DNA from 2 places in the Ochrobactrum sp. P6BSIII genome. Region 1 is predicted to be linked to the other one. Evidence: predicted binding sites of a transcription regulator. Region 1 holds the regulator's gene; the other holds the start of a gene.

Region 1 (7,166 bases):
TCAAGCCGCTCTCGGAAGTTGAAGCTGAAATCCGCACGACCCTTGCCAACAACATCGCGGCAAGCAGCATCAGCGGCATTCACGACTCCTACGAGCAGCAGCGCTCTGATGGTGCATCGATGGCCGATGTCGCCAAGGGCCTGAGCCTCAAGACCGTTACCATCGATGCAGTCGATACCGAAGGCAACGACCCGTCCGGCAAGCCGGTTGAACTGCCGAACGGACAGGCGCTTCTGGCCGCTGCTTTCCAGGCGGAACAGGGCTTTGACAATGACGCACTGACCATGGGCAATGTCGGCTATCTCTGGTACCAGATCGATGGCGTCACCCCTGCCCGCGACCGTACCCTCGACGAAGTCAAGGACAAGGTTGTGGCTGCATGGAAGGGTGAAGAAGCCGTCAAGCGCCTCAATCAGCGTCTGGAAGACCTGAAGAAGCGTCTCGATGGCGGCGCAACGCTTGATGCGATTGCATCCGAGCTTGGCCTTGAAAAGCAGACCAAGCGTGGCGTGACCCGCTCGACGAACGATGCGGATATCGGCTCGGCTGCGGCAGCGCAGATTTTCCGCGGCCCGAACGGGTTCACCGGCACCGCGGCAGCGCCTTCCGACGACGCGCAGATTCTCTTCAAGGTGACGGAAGTGACCGAACCAGCAAGTGCCGGTCCGGACACCATTTCTGAACAGCAGCGCAACTATCTGTCGACCGCTCTTTCCGACGATGTGCTGGAACAGATGGTTGGAGAATTGCAGAAGCAGTATCCGGTGAAGATCAACCAGACCGTCATCAACAATGCTCTCGCATTCTAGGTTCTGCTGAGCACAGCTCCCTAACGCGAGAATTCACATAAACAAGCGGCAGAAAGAAAATGGCTGATCTGAAACCATACATCGCGAAAGCGGCCTCCGGCGAACCACTGTCGCAGGAGGATTCCAAGGCCGCGTTCGACATCATGATGTCCGGTCAGGCAACGCCTTCGCAGATCGGCGGCTTTCTGATGGCTTTGCGCGTGCGTGGCGAAACCGTGCCGGAAATCGTCGGCGCAGTCGCTTCCATGCGGTCGCGCATGCTGCCGGTCGTCGCCCCTTCAAACGCCATCGACATTGTCGGCACGGGCGGCGATCAGTCCGGTTCCTATAATGTTTCGTCCTGCTCGGCCTTCGTCGTGGCTGGCGCTGGCGTACCGGTCGCGAAGCACGGCAACCGCGCCCTGTCCTCGCGCTCCGGCGCTGCAGACACGCTTGCCGCACTTGGCGTCAATATCGAAGCCGATGCGGAAACAATCGGCCGTAGCGCCCGGGAAGCCGGTCTCGGCTTCATGTTCGCCCCGATGCACCATTCCGCCATGCGCCACGTCGGCCCTTCCCGCGTCGAGCTTGGAACGCGCACGATTTTCAACATACTTGGACCGCTCGCCAACCCGGCAAGCGTGAAGCGCCAGCTTTTGGGCGTATTTGCGGCCCAGTGGGTTGAGCCTCTGGCGCATGTGCTCAACGAGCTTGGCATGGAAGCCGTCTGGGTCGTCTATGGCGACGGCCTTGATGAGATGACCACCGCTGGCACCACGCAGATCGCGGCGCTTGAAAACGGCACTGTCCGCACGTTCACAATCACGCCTGAGGAAGTCGGTTTACGCCGTTGCAAGCCGGAAGAGCTGAAAGGTGGCGATGCTGCGGAGAACGCCAAGGCGCTGATCGCCGTTCTCGAAGGCGCCAAGAACGCCTATCGCGACATCGTGCTTCTCAACTCCGCCGCTGCGCTCGTGATCGCAGGCAAGGCCGAGGATCTGAAGGACGGCATCGCTCAGGCAGCCCATTCCATTGATAGCGGCGCGGCATTGGCCGTTTTGCAAAAAGTAATCGCTGTCTCAAACGACAAGACAGTCTGACGAGAGGAAGCGCATCATGTCCACCGACATTCTCCGTAAGATCGAAGTCTATAAGCGCGAGGAAATCGCTGCTGCCAAGGCGTGTCACACGGTTGAAGACCTGAAGGCGCGCGCCAAGGATCAGGCCGCACCACGCGGTTTTCTCAAGGCGCTTGAAGCGAAACGTGCAGCCGATCAGTTTGCACTGATCGCTGAAATCAAGAAGGCCAGCCCTTCCAAAGGTTTGATCCGCCCGGATTTCAATCCGCCAGCACTGGCAAAAGCCTATGAAGACGGTGGCGCTGCCTGCCTTTCAGTTCTGACCGATACGCCATCCTTCCAGGGCGCGCCGGAATTCCTGATGGCAGCGCGAGAAGCATGCAGCCTGCCTGCTTTGCGCAAGGATTTCCTGTTCGACACCTATCAGGTCTATGAAGCGCGCAGCTGGGGTGCGGACTGCATTCTGATCATCCTCGCAAGCGTCGATGACGATCTGGCCAGGGCACTGGAAGAAACCGCTTTCGAACTCGGTATGGATGCGCTCCTCGAAGTGCATGACGAGGCCGAAATGGAACGTGCGCTCAAGCTTTCTTCGCGTCTGCTGGGCGTCAACAATCGCAACCTACGCACGTTTGAAGTCAGCCTGACCGTTTCCGAACGCCTGTCGAAAACGGCCCCTGCCGACCGTCTGCTGGTTGGCGAAAGCGGCATCTTCACCCATGACGATTGCCTGCGTCTGGAAAAGTCCGGCATCGGCACGTTCCTCATCGGCGAAAGCCTGATGCGCAAGGACGATGTTGCCGCCGCCACGCGCGAGCTTCTGACCGGCAAGGCTTAATGTCATGACCTCGGATGCGGCCAAGCTCACCCATCTCGACCAGACCGGCGCTGCCAATATGGTGGATGTCGGCGCCAAGGATGAGACGGAGCGGCAGGCCGTTGCCGAAGGCAGCGTGACCATGAAACCGGAAACGCTGGCGCTCATTCTGGCGGGCGATGCAGCCAAGGGCGATGTGATCGGCACAGCGCGTCTTGCAGGCATCATGGCTGCGAAAAGAACCGCCGACCTCATTCCGCTTTGCCATCCACTCATGCTGAGCAAGGTCGCGGTGGATATAGTCCCGGATCACGCATTGCCCGGTCTGCGCGTGCGTGCGCTTGCCAAACTGAACGGCCGCACTGGCGTTGAAATGGAAGCGCTCACAGCCGTTTCCGTGACGTGCCTGACGATCTATGACATGGCCAAGGCTGTCGATCGCCATATGGAAATCGGCAATATTCGCGTTGTGGAAAAGAGCGGTGGCAAGTCCGGCGACTGGAAGGTCTGAAGCGGCCTCACAAAACTGAGTTCGAGAGGAAATACGATGTCCCTTCTCCCGGTCGAAGATGCTCTGGCGCGTATACTCTCCTCCGCAGAACCGCATGGCCTTGAAACTCTTACGCTGAATGAAGCTGGCGGGCGCGTTGTTGCCCGCGCCGTCGAGGCCCGTTTCCTGCAACCACCTTTCGACTGCTCGGCCATGGATGGCTATGCGCTGATAGCGCCTGCAGAAATCGCCTATCCCCTTCAGTTGACCATTATCGGTGAATCCGCTGCTGGCAAGCGTTTCGAAGGCTCCCTGCTGCCCGGACAGGCCGTGCGCATTTTCACCGGCGCGCCGATACCTGAAGCCGCTGATACGATTGTCATTCAGGAACATACCGAACGTTCCGGCGATCAGCTGACCATTCTGGAAGGCATCGAACCCGGACGGCATATCCGCCGGGCCGGTCTCGATTTTGCTCCCGGCAAGACCGTCATACCGGTCGGTCGCGAACTGGACGCACCCGCCCTGTCACTGGCTGCTGCAAGCGGCAATCCATCGCTCGATGTGTTTCGCAAACCGCGCATTTCCATATTGGCTACCGGCGATGAACTTGTTCCGCCCGGAGCCACGACCGGACCGGACCAGATCGTCGCTTCGAACAGTGTGGGCATTGCCGAAATCGTGCGCCGCGCTGGCGGCTACTCCGAAGATATGGGCATCATTCCGGACGATCCGACACAGATTGAATCGGCTATTGCCAGCGCTCTGAACAGTGGAACCGATATTCTGGTGACCGTTGGCGGCGCATCGGTCGGTGATCGCGATTACATGCATAGTGCTCTACGCAATTGCGGTGTCGATCTCGGTTTCTGGAAAATCGCCATGCGTCCCGGAAAACCACTTATGTACGGGCGCAAGACTGTCGACGGCAGCACCGTCCATGTGATAGGCCTGCCCGGAAACCCGGTTTCAAGCCTCGTTTGCAGCCTCGTTTTTCTTCGCCCGCTGATCGCGAAACTTGCAGGCACCGATCTGACGGCAGATATCCGCCCTGCGAAACTCGGTCAGGCGATGCCTGCCAATGACCATCGGCGCGATTTTGTACGCGCCACGGTCGAATCGCAAAGCGATGGAACGCTGCTGGCAACACCATTTCCAGTACAGGATTCGTCCATGCTGACAGCCCTCGTCGGCTCCAATGCATTGCTCATTCGTGACGAAAATGCCCCGGCAGCAGATGCAGGCAGTTCGTGCCGCGTGCTTATGCTACGTTAAAAAGCACCAGAATGGTCACTTTTGCTGCCTCGAAACAACGCGAAGCAAAAGCCACAATGGATTGAAAATAAAACGCTTCCTTGGATAAGGACCGGCCCGTCACGGGGCCCTGTGAACGTTCCGGCAACAAGCCGCCAGCCCGTTAATCATTTTAAAACCATTGCAGAACAAGACTGGAACATATAGTGTTCGTTCTGGTTTTGTTTTTCTCGATTCTTATCTGGTCGGAGGGTGTCGCGCATGTTGACCCGTAAGCAGCACGAGCTTCTGCTGTTCATTCATGATCGTCTGAAAGAAACAGGTATTCCGCCATCTTTTGACGAAATGAAGGAAGCGCTCGACCTTGCTTCCAAGTCGGGCATTCATCGGCTGATCACCGCTCTGGAAGAACGGGGCTTCATTCGCAGGCTGCCGAACCGGGCACGTGCGCTGGAAGTGCTTCGCCTGCCGGATTCGATTGCACCGGGACTGAACGCGCAGAAGAAATTTGCGCCGAGCGTCATCGAAGGCAGCCTGGGCAAGGCCCCTCCTGCACCGGTGCAGCCGTTACGCTCCGCACCTGTTGCGACCAATGATGATGTTTCGGCGACCGTATCGGTACCGGTCATGGGTCGCATCGCCGCCGGTGTGCCGATCTCAGCCATTCAAAGCCAGACGCATTCGCTCAGCCTCCCCCCGGAGATGATTGGTGCGGGCGAACATTATGCGCTGGAGGTCAAGGGCGACTCGATGATCGAAGCCGGGATTTTCGATGGCGATACAGTCATCATCAAGCGCGGCGATATCGCCAACCCGGGTGAAATCGTTGTCGCACTGGTTGATGATGAAGAAGCAACCTTGAAGCGGTTCCGCCGCAAGGGCGCATCTATTGCGCTTGAAGCCGCAAACCCAGCTTATGAAACACGTATCTTCGGCCCAGACCGCGTTCGCGTGCAGGGCAAGCTGGTCGGATTGATCCGCCGGTACTGATCGTTAGGTCCGAAAATGGAACCGCGTTTTCGGACGGACATGCGCAAAATGCGGCTTGAACCGCCGACTAGTTGAATTGCAACGCGCTCAAAACACTATTATCATTCGCATCTGCCCGGCCCCTGATCGTCAGTGGCCAGGCATTGCGTTTCTGCCTTTTGAGTAGGCTGCTTCTTCTTATATTCCCGATCAGGTAAGCCACGTGCCGCGCGCGAATAGAGCCGGAACAGATGCCACGGACGCCGTGGCTCATCGATGGCGAAAGCTAGCCTGTCGTCATAACGCGGATCGGTAAAATTGCGCCGCTGAGGTGTGCTGTCGTTTACGGACGTCAGATCGCCAGCAAGAGCCACGATAGAATTGCCGGTCGTGTCTTTCTTGTCGCCAAGTCTCATCTCCACTGTGCCTCGCAACGCCAGATCACGGCGGTTGATGACGAGCCTCTTTTGATGTGCACATCCCGGTATTTTCCCGGCTATCGCGAGGATAACGATATCACCGACATCGCAAGCGACGTCCTGAACGGCAGGATCAGCCGTATAGGCCAGTACACGCCCATCGCGTAATGTAATCGCGCATAATTCGTCTTCGCAGATAAAGCCGTCAGTCGGTATTCCGCGAAGCCTGTCTTTTGCGTGCTGTGGTATCAGGAATTGCGTTGCGAGATAGGCTGTTTTCCAGTTGTCTATTGTGAACTTTGACGGCCTGTCGCGGTTCACAGCAAAACGCCCATCGGGCAGACGAACCCCAACCAGCTTTGCATCTTCGGATATCACAACATCTGGAAACGGCTCGTGCACGAAGGCAATAAATCCCGCCAAAACAAATAGTAACGCCAGAATCTTGAATCGCGTTGTGAACAATACAGCGATCACGAGCGCTATGGTCCAGAATGCGAGCGCTGCTATCGGCATCGCTCCCGGATTGCCATCAGGCGACCATGACGCGATCATGCTCGCAAGGGTGCGGACAATCCAGATACCAGACCCGGCAATGGTCAATGGCAGCCAATCTAGGCCAAGTGGCATCAATACGAGGCCCAGAACGGAAAAAGGCATGACCAGTGTGGCGATCACCGGATCGGCCAGCACATTGCCGATCAGCCCGAACGGTGCGGTATTGTTGAAATGATAGGCGGCGAAAATGCCGCTCGCAATTCCTGCCACAAGCGATGTCCCGGCAGCAGCAATAGCTGATTTAACAACCTTCATTGGCAAACCGGCCGCTGGCGAAGCCGCACGCCTCTCCACATGCTGCAATTTTTTGGCTTTACGCGCTCCCCACCACGCATAGCCAGCAATCAGCGCCGCCGTTGCCGAATAGGACATCTGGAAACTCGGCCCGAGTATTTCATGCGGTGAGATTGCTATTGTCACCACACCGGCGACTGCCACATTGCGCATGCTGAGTGCAGCGCGGTCAAACAGCAATGCGCTAAGCATGACGGCGATCATCACATAGCTGCGCTGGGCTGCAACGTCGGCACCAGACATGGCGAGATAGAACGTGCAGCTTAGCAACGACAGGAAAGCGGCATATTTCTTGACCGGGTGCCGGACGCTGAAGGCTGGAAAGAGCGCAAAGGCAGACCTGAGAGCAAACATCACGACACCCGCCGCCAGCGCCATGTGCAGACCTGATATTGAGAGAATATGCGCCAGACCGGCCTTGCGAAGGTCCTCATTGGTCTCCTCGCTGATGCCACCGCGCGTACCGGCGATCAATGCGGCGGTGACATTGCCATCTTC
Region 2 (7,166 bases), on a different contig from region 1:
GCGCCGCTTTCGCAATGCCGCAATCGAAATTCCCGTTGTGCGCCTGCATGGCGCCATCATGACCGGCGGGTCCGCGCTGCGCCCTTCCCTGTCGCTGGCATCGACCGCCGCCGTTCTGGAAAAGGCTTTCAGCAACAAGCATGCGCCTGCGGTGGCGATTTCGCTCAATTCACCCGGCGGTTCGCCGGTGCAGTCGCGCCTCATCTATCGTCGCATCCGTGATCTTGCATCCGAACACCAGAAGAAGGTTTTCATCTTCGTTGAGGATGTGGCTGCATCCGGCGGCTATATGATTGCGCTTGCAGGCGACGAGATCATCGCCGATCCATCGTCGATTGTCGGCTCCATTGGCGTGGTGTCGGCTTCGTTCGGCTTTCCGGAATTGTTGAAGAAAATCGGCGTCGAGCGGCGCGTCTATACGGCTGGCAGCAACAAGGTCACGCTTGATCCGTTCCAGCCGGAAAAGAAAGCCGACATCGAGCGGCTGAAATCGCTACAGCTCGAAATCCATGAAACCTTCATCGACATGGTCAAGGAGCGGCGCGGCAGCAAGCTTGCCGAAGAATCCGATCTTTTCACCGGCCTGTTCTGGACCGGCACCAAGGCATTGCAGCTCGGCCTCATCGACGGTCTGGGCGACATGCGCAGTTTCCTGCGCAAGACCTATGGCGACAAGATCGAACTGAAGCTGATCCAGCCGCAGCGCGGACTGCTCGGTCGCAAGGTTCCCGGCGTCGGCATGGCGCTTTCATCGGCACTATCCGGCATCGAACCGGCGGAAATTGCCGCCCATCTTGGAGACGGCTTACTTTCTGTTGCCGAAGAAAAAGCGCTTTGGGGCCGCTATGGCCTTTGAATTATTGGGCTTCCCCATGATAAGATGTCAGAAATGACAGGGCGCAATCAGGGCGCGCCCGCACACACACATCATGCGCATAAGCCGGGGCAGACCTTGCGGGCCAATGCGCGAGCCGAAGGGACTTGGCCATGCCACAGCTCATTTTTCTGCTGCTGATCGCCATCGCCGCGTGGTATGGCTACCGCTCGTTCAAGCGCGAGGCTACTCGTGTTTCGCAGCGGGTCCGTCAGGCCGAGAAGGAAGCGAAGAACCGTGCAAATGGCACGCTGGTGCAGGACCCGAAGACCGGCGAATATTACGTCAAGAAAGACTGATCCGCTTAACCTCGATGACCGACACTCTGTTGCGCGCCCGGCCCGCCGCCAGCCGGTCTGTTACCCGTCTTGCCCCGGCGAAAATCAACCTCGCACTGCACGTCACCGGGCGGCGCGACGACGGCTATCACCTGCTCGACATGCTGGTGGCCTTTGCACGCTTTGGCGACACGATTACGGTTGCTGACGCTCCGGAAGACCAGTTTACGGTCAGCGGGCCTTTCGCCGTTTCTGTCCCGCTGGATGGCGGCAATCTGGTGATCAAGGCGCGCGATGCGTTGCGGGCGCATGCCGGAGGCAATCTGCCGCCCGTTGCCATTCACCTTGAGAAAAACCTGCCCATTGCATCGGGCATTGGCGGCGGCTCCAGCGATGCGGCGGCAACCTTGCTTGCCCTCGATACGCTGTGGGGGCTGAATTGCGACTTCGACACGCTGGCAGCACTCGGTCTGGCGCTTGGCGCTGATTTGCCCATGTGCCTGCATGGTGCGGCGCATGGAACACCGCTGACCGCGCGCGGCATCGGTGAAGACCTCGCCCCTGTCACCGGCCTTCCGGCCCTGCCGCTTCTGCTCGTCAATGACGGCACAGCGCTTGCCACGCCCGACGTGTTCCGCGCTCTCGACAAGCGGGACAATCCTGCCTTGTTGCCACCCGACCAAAGCGAACTCGCCGCGCTCTGCCATTATCTTGGCACCACCCGCAACGATCTTCTGTCGCCAGCACTTGGCCTTGCGCCGCAGATCGGTGACAAGCTTGCTTTGCTCCGCGCCAGCGATGCGCTTTACGCCCAGATGTCGGGTTCCGGCGCGACCTGCTTTGCGATCTTCGCCAACGATGCCGCCTTGCAGACAGCCGCTGCCCGCATGCGCGCCGAAAAGCCGGACTGGTTTGTCATCGCGACCGGCACAACCGCCTCGTAGAAACTGACAACCTTATCACGCCTGTCGTGATTCACTCTGATTCTCAGCAACGCGATGCATGCGGACCGCTTGTAGAAATCCATTCCCCCTCGATAGTCGATAACATCCTATTCAGAAGCTAGCTACTGTTCACATTGATTGGACAATAAACACGTACACTCTGTTCGCGATTTATGAACAAAAAATGCCATATAACGGACATGTGAATGCTGGTATATCAATCAACCTATTGAATTTGATGGATTATTTTTCTTATTTCTAATTGTTTCCAAATATTAACGAGCACGAATGTGTGATTAATAAAACATTTTCGTGACTGGAACTTTTCCCCACTGTCACCCATTTCAGGTGCATCGGAACGACGAAAAAGAAACGCCGCTCCAGTTTCCAAGGAGATAGGAAATGAAAAAGATTGTTCTTGCTGCCGCTGCCCTCGCTCTAAGCGCCGGCGCTGCCTTCGCTGAAAACCCATATGTTGGCGAACCTGACAACCTCTATGCAAACGACCGCACCCCGGTTGCTGCACAGACCGTTGACCGCACCGCAACCGCTGCGATCAGCACTGCTCACAAGGGCATGGTTTCTCAGGATGGTTCTGCAAACCGCTTTGGCGACGCTTCGCCTTCGAGCTTTGAGAACTAAGTTAGCCTGACCACATAATGGGCGTCGCGCAGCAATGCCGCTGACGCCCACATGGCCGGAACCCTCCCAAGCAATCCCGGCCCTCCGTTAATTTCCCCTCCCCTATGGATGGCATACAGGCCACCAGGGACGCCCCGAACAGGCCCTATTGACCGGGTGTCGTTCGCGCGGCAATTCAAAAGGAATACCAAAATGAACAAGCTCATTCTTGCTGCCGCTGCCCTTGCTCTTTCCGCTGGCGCTGCTTTTGCTGAAAACCCACATGTTGGCGAACCTGCTGATCTTTATGCAAACGACCGCACGCCGGTTGCTTCGCAGACCGTTGATCGCACCGCAACCGCCACGATCAACACGGGCTCCGCTTATCAGGATGGTTCTGCAAACCGTTTCGGCGATGCTTCGCCTTCGAGCTACCAGAACTAATCCAGCCTGACCGCATAACGGGCGTCGCGCAGAAACGCTGCTGACGCCCGCGCCGGGCCTCAATCACAAACCCGGCTCCCAACAGTTATCTCCCCGAAGGATGGTGCCTTAGCCACCCGGGTGCCCTCACTTGCTCCCGATTGGTTCGGGCGCCATCCGAAGGGCGATCTTTAAAGGAATTTGAAAATGAAAAAGTTTGCTCTTGCTGCCGTTGCCGTTGCTCTTAGCGCCGGTGCTGCTTTTGCTGAAAACCCGCATGTAGGCGAGCCTGCTGATCTCTATGCAAACGACCGCACGCCGGTTGCTTCGCAGACCGTTGATCACACCGCAACCGCCACGATCAACACGGGTTCGACGTATCAGGACGGTTCTGCTCATCGCTTTGGCGATGCTTCGCCTTCGAGCTACCAGAACTAATCAGGATATCGGCGAAAGCTGCTATCTCACGAAAAGGCGAAGCTTCGGCTTCGCCTTTTTCTATTTCAAGCTTCAATCCCGTTCCGGCGGATAGATGCCATGCTTGAGGCGCACCGGCTTCAACTGGCGCGGCAACTGCGCGAAGGCCATGCCGTCGAGAAGCAGCGGCTTGATCGTCTCCAGCCGAACCAGAAGCCCGGCATCAAGCGTCGCTCCACCGCCAAACAATGCAGCCTTCAGACCGCCCAACCTGCCGTCTCCGGCAGGTGTAAACCGTGCCGGACCGCCTTCGCCTTCCATATGGCGACGAACGACTTCTTCCCAGCCTTCCTGCGGGATGGCGCCCGGAGCGAGAACCAGAACCCATGGCGTGCGGATTTCGCTGAGAGTCGCTTCCATATCGGTGCCATCGCTGAACGAGCATCCCGCGCCAATCGCAACCAATGCGGTTTCGTCCGAAGATCCTTCATCGATCACCAGAACACGCCGCACCAGCCCCTCCACCACTGCGGGCACGAGCGCCGACAGTGTATGCGCCAGAGGCTTTTCGGAATTCAGTGTTTCAATGATCACAGACAGCATGGGCGCTTCATATATCAACACGGCGTGAACGGAAAGTGGAACGCAGTATGTTCTTGCTTTGTTCTTATTCTTCGGATAGGAATAGATTCATCAGACAGAGTCGGACAATTACCAGAAGCATTGCCGCATGCAAGCCGTCAGACGCTTGGGCGGATATGCTTTGAAGCTCCGCAGGGAGATGAAGATGGCAGCGATCCAGCACGCAGATATCATCAAGCAGGCCGATATAGCCGCATTTGGCAATGGCCGTGCGGAGCACGCCAATGCGCTTGTCGGCGAAGCGGGAATGCGCATCGATCACAGCCGGCGGCGCGGGCGTGGCGCGGGCATCAATCCGACAGGACGTTTCGAGCCGACCACGCGTCAGGATTTCGACGATGGCTGGACAACGCTTGAGGAACTGCCTGCTTTCAACACCGATGTTCAGGTGGAAAAGCCGCGCACGATCATTACCCGCAACGATTCACCTGACATCAGTTTCGACCGTTCGATCAATCCCTATCGCGGTTGCGAGCATGGCTGCATCTATTGTTTTGCCCGCCCGACCCACAGCTATATGGGCCTGTCTGCCGGTCTCGATTTTGAATCTCGTTTGTTCGCCAAGCCGGATGCTCCGCGCCTTCTTGAGCGCGAACTGGCCAAGGCAGGCTATCAGCCGAAAACCATCGCCATTGGCACCAATACCGATCCGTACCAGCCGATCGAAAAGAAATGGCGCATCATGCGCGAAATTCTCGAAGTGCTGGAAGCGGCCAACCACCCGGTCGGCATTGTGACCAAGTCAGCCCTTGTGGTTCGCGATATCGATATATTGAGCCGCATGGCTGAAAAAGGTCTCGCCAAGGTCGCTCTTTCGGTGACGACGCTGGATGCTCATCTTGCGCGCACGATGGAGCCACGAGCTTCCACGCCTAGCCAGCGCCTGCAAGCAATCCGCAAGCTGACCGATGCGGGCATTCCGGCTTCGGTGATGATGGGCCCGGTTATTCCAGGCATCAACGACCACGAGATCGAACGCATCCTCGATGCAGCTTATGCGCAAGGTGCGCGCGAGGCTGGCTATGTGCTGCTGCGCCTGCCGCTGGAAGTAGCGCCCCTTTTCAAGGACTGGCTGCTGCGCAATTATCCTGACCGCTACCGGCATGTGATGTCGCTGGTGCGCTCCATGCGGGACGGCAAGGATTACGATGCCGAATGGAGCAAACGGATGCGCGGCACTGGCCCTTACGCCTGGCAGATTGGCCGCCGGTTCGAGATCGCCGCCCGCAAGCTCGGCTTCAACACACAGCGCAAACACCTCCGCACCGATCTGTTCGAACCCGTCCAGAAAGGCGGCAAGCAGCTGTCGCTGTTTTGAAACCACGCAACATGCGGGCTAAAGCGCAATTGAACCAGAGTAAAACACGGAGATCGTTAAAATTATGCTTTCTATAAAAAGGACTTAGAGCACCGATCAGACCCTGTTGGATCGAGACGCAACCGAAATCCAAATCGGCTTCCGCCTGTCCCCCTCAGGCGGATAAGGTCCTGCTTCCCGCCACCATTCCTCTTGGCAGGACCTTGCGGAGAATCGGAGGCAATGCGAACATCGCCACCTTATGAAACGCACGGCTTCTGATTCTCCCCTTCTCTTCGATATTCCGCTGGCGCCTGACTTCTCTGAAGAAGCGAAGCTTCTTGCGCGCGGGCTTCGCCATATAGTCGGCATCGATGAAGCAGGACGCGGGCCCTTGGCTGGGCCGGTCGTTGCAGCGGCGGTCCTGCTGGATGCGAACGACCTGCCGGAGGGGCTGGACGATTCCAAGCGTCTTAATGCCGCCAAGCGCAATGCTCTCTATGAGACCATTCTGGCCAAGGCCGTCAGCATTTCTGTCGCCAGCCTCAGCGCACGCAGTATAGACGCGACGGATATTCGCAAGGCCGCACTGGAAGCCATGCGTCGCGCTGTGCACGGTCTCGTCTTGCAGCCGTGTCATGCACTCGTTGATGGCCGCGATGTACCGCCCGGCCTTCCTTGCCCCGGTTCTGCCCTTGTAAAAGGCGATCAACGCTCCGTGTCGATTGCGGCGGCCTCCATTGTCGCGAAAGTGACACGGGATCGCATGATGGAGCGCGCAGGTAGCGTCCACTCCGTTTACGGCATGGAAGTGCATGCGGGCTATGGAACGGCCAGACACCGCGCTGCCATCGAAAGTGATGGTCCCGTACCTGGCCTGCACCGGTACACTTTCGCGCCAATCAAGGGACGGTTTGAACCTCGCCGCTGAGCCGTATTAAAGACGACTGCACCAAGCACCGTATCCTTTGGTAATGTTCGGCATGCCCGCATCATTGACTAGACATTGATCTGTGCTGAAACAGGGTCGGTTTCCATTCGGTAGAATGAACTCTCGGACGTGCTCCATCGCATCTGCGCACGAACCTGCCTGCTCCGACCCACCACTCGGCGCGCGGTGGTCCACACGCGCAGCCTTAGAGCGGTTTTAGTGAAGGTTGGATGCGTGACCGCTCAACTTTTTTACGTGCGGATTATCTAATCCTGCTGAGGCGCTTTGCACGCTTCGAGACGTGCTCCAAAACTCTTCTCAAAACAAAAATGCCGCCCTTTCAGGCGGCATCTCAAAACTCTAAAGATCGCGAGAACCTTAGTTCATGTTCGACTTGACCTGAACCAGTGCGTCCTTGAACAAACCGCCGGAGACCTTCGTGTCAACCTTGTCAGCGACAAGCTTGCCAGCGGCAGCAACGGCGAGATCCACTGCCGAAGCGCGGACTGCATTGATAGCGTCGACTTCAGCGGTTGCAATCTTCTGTTCGGCCAGCTTGTTACGGCGGGCCACATATTCTTCAGTCGCACGCTTGGCATCTTCGAGAAGAGCCTTGGCTTCGCGTTCGGCAGCAGCGACGATATCGCCGGCTTCCTTTTCGGCTTCCTTACGCTTGCGATGATATTCAGCCAGAAGCTGTTGTGCTTCTTCGCGCAGCGTACGGGCTTCTTCCAGTTCC

Evidence for each region. Region 1 encodes LexA, which represses DNA repair genes until DNA is damaged. Its sites were predicted from a motif close to TGTTCNNNNTGTGTTCNG; they were not measured.
Region 2: FHW00_RS10430 (glycosyl transferase) is a predicted target of LexA. The motif match lies at 4,209-4,226, and genes of this name have one in related genera.

The regions. Positions count from the first base shown of each region.
Region 1 covers NZ_JACGXB010000020.1:9,767-16,932, reverse strand. Annotated here, with positions in the region: gene FHW00_RS21425 (peptidyl-prolyl cis-trans isomerase) at 1-809, shown strand, start outside; gene trpD (anthranilate phosphoribosyltransferase) at 869-1,888, shown strand; gene trpC (indole-3-glycerol phosphate synthase TrpC) at 1,905-2,705, shown strand; gene moaC (cyclic pyranopterin monophosphate synthase MoaC) at 2,710-3,195, shown strand; gene FHW00_RS21405 (molybdopterin molybdotransferase MoeA) at 3,232-4,449, shown strand; gene lexA (transcriptional repressor LexA) at 4,690-5,418, shown strand; gene FHW00_RS21395 (ComEC/Rec2 family competence protein) at 5,520-7,166, opposite strand, start outside.
Region 2 covers NZ_JACGXB010000006.1:134,871-142,036, forward strand. Annotated here, with positions in the region: gene FHW00_RS10400 (S49 family peptidase) at 1-856, shown strand, start outside; gene FHW00_RS10405 (hypothetical protein) at 988-1,173, shown strand; gene FHW00_RS10410 (4-(cytidine 5'-diphospho)-2-C-methyl-D-erythritol kinase) at 1,203-2,096, shown strand; gene FHW00_RS10415 (hypothetical protein) at 2,499-2,738, shown strand; gene FHW00_RS10420 (hypothetical protein) at 2,931-3,161, shown strand; gene FHW00_RS10425 (hypothetical protein) at 3,348-3,578, shown strand; gene FHW00_RS10430 (glycosyl transferase) at 3,651-4,160, opposite strand; gene FHW00_RS10435 (PA0069 family radical SAM protein) at 4,345-5,517, shown strand; gene FHW00_RS10440 (ribonuclease HII) at 5,759-6,427, shown strand; gene FHW00_RS10445 (F0F1 ATP synthase subunit B) at 6,806-7,166, opposite strand, start outside.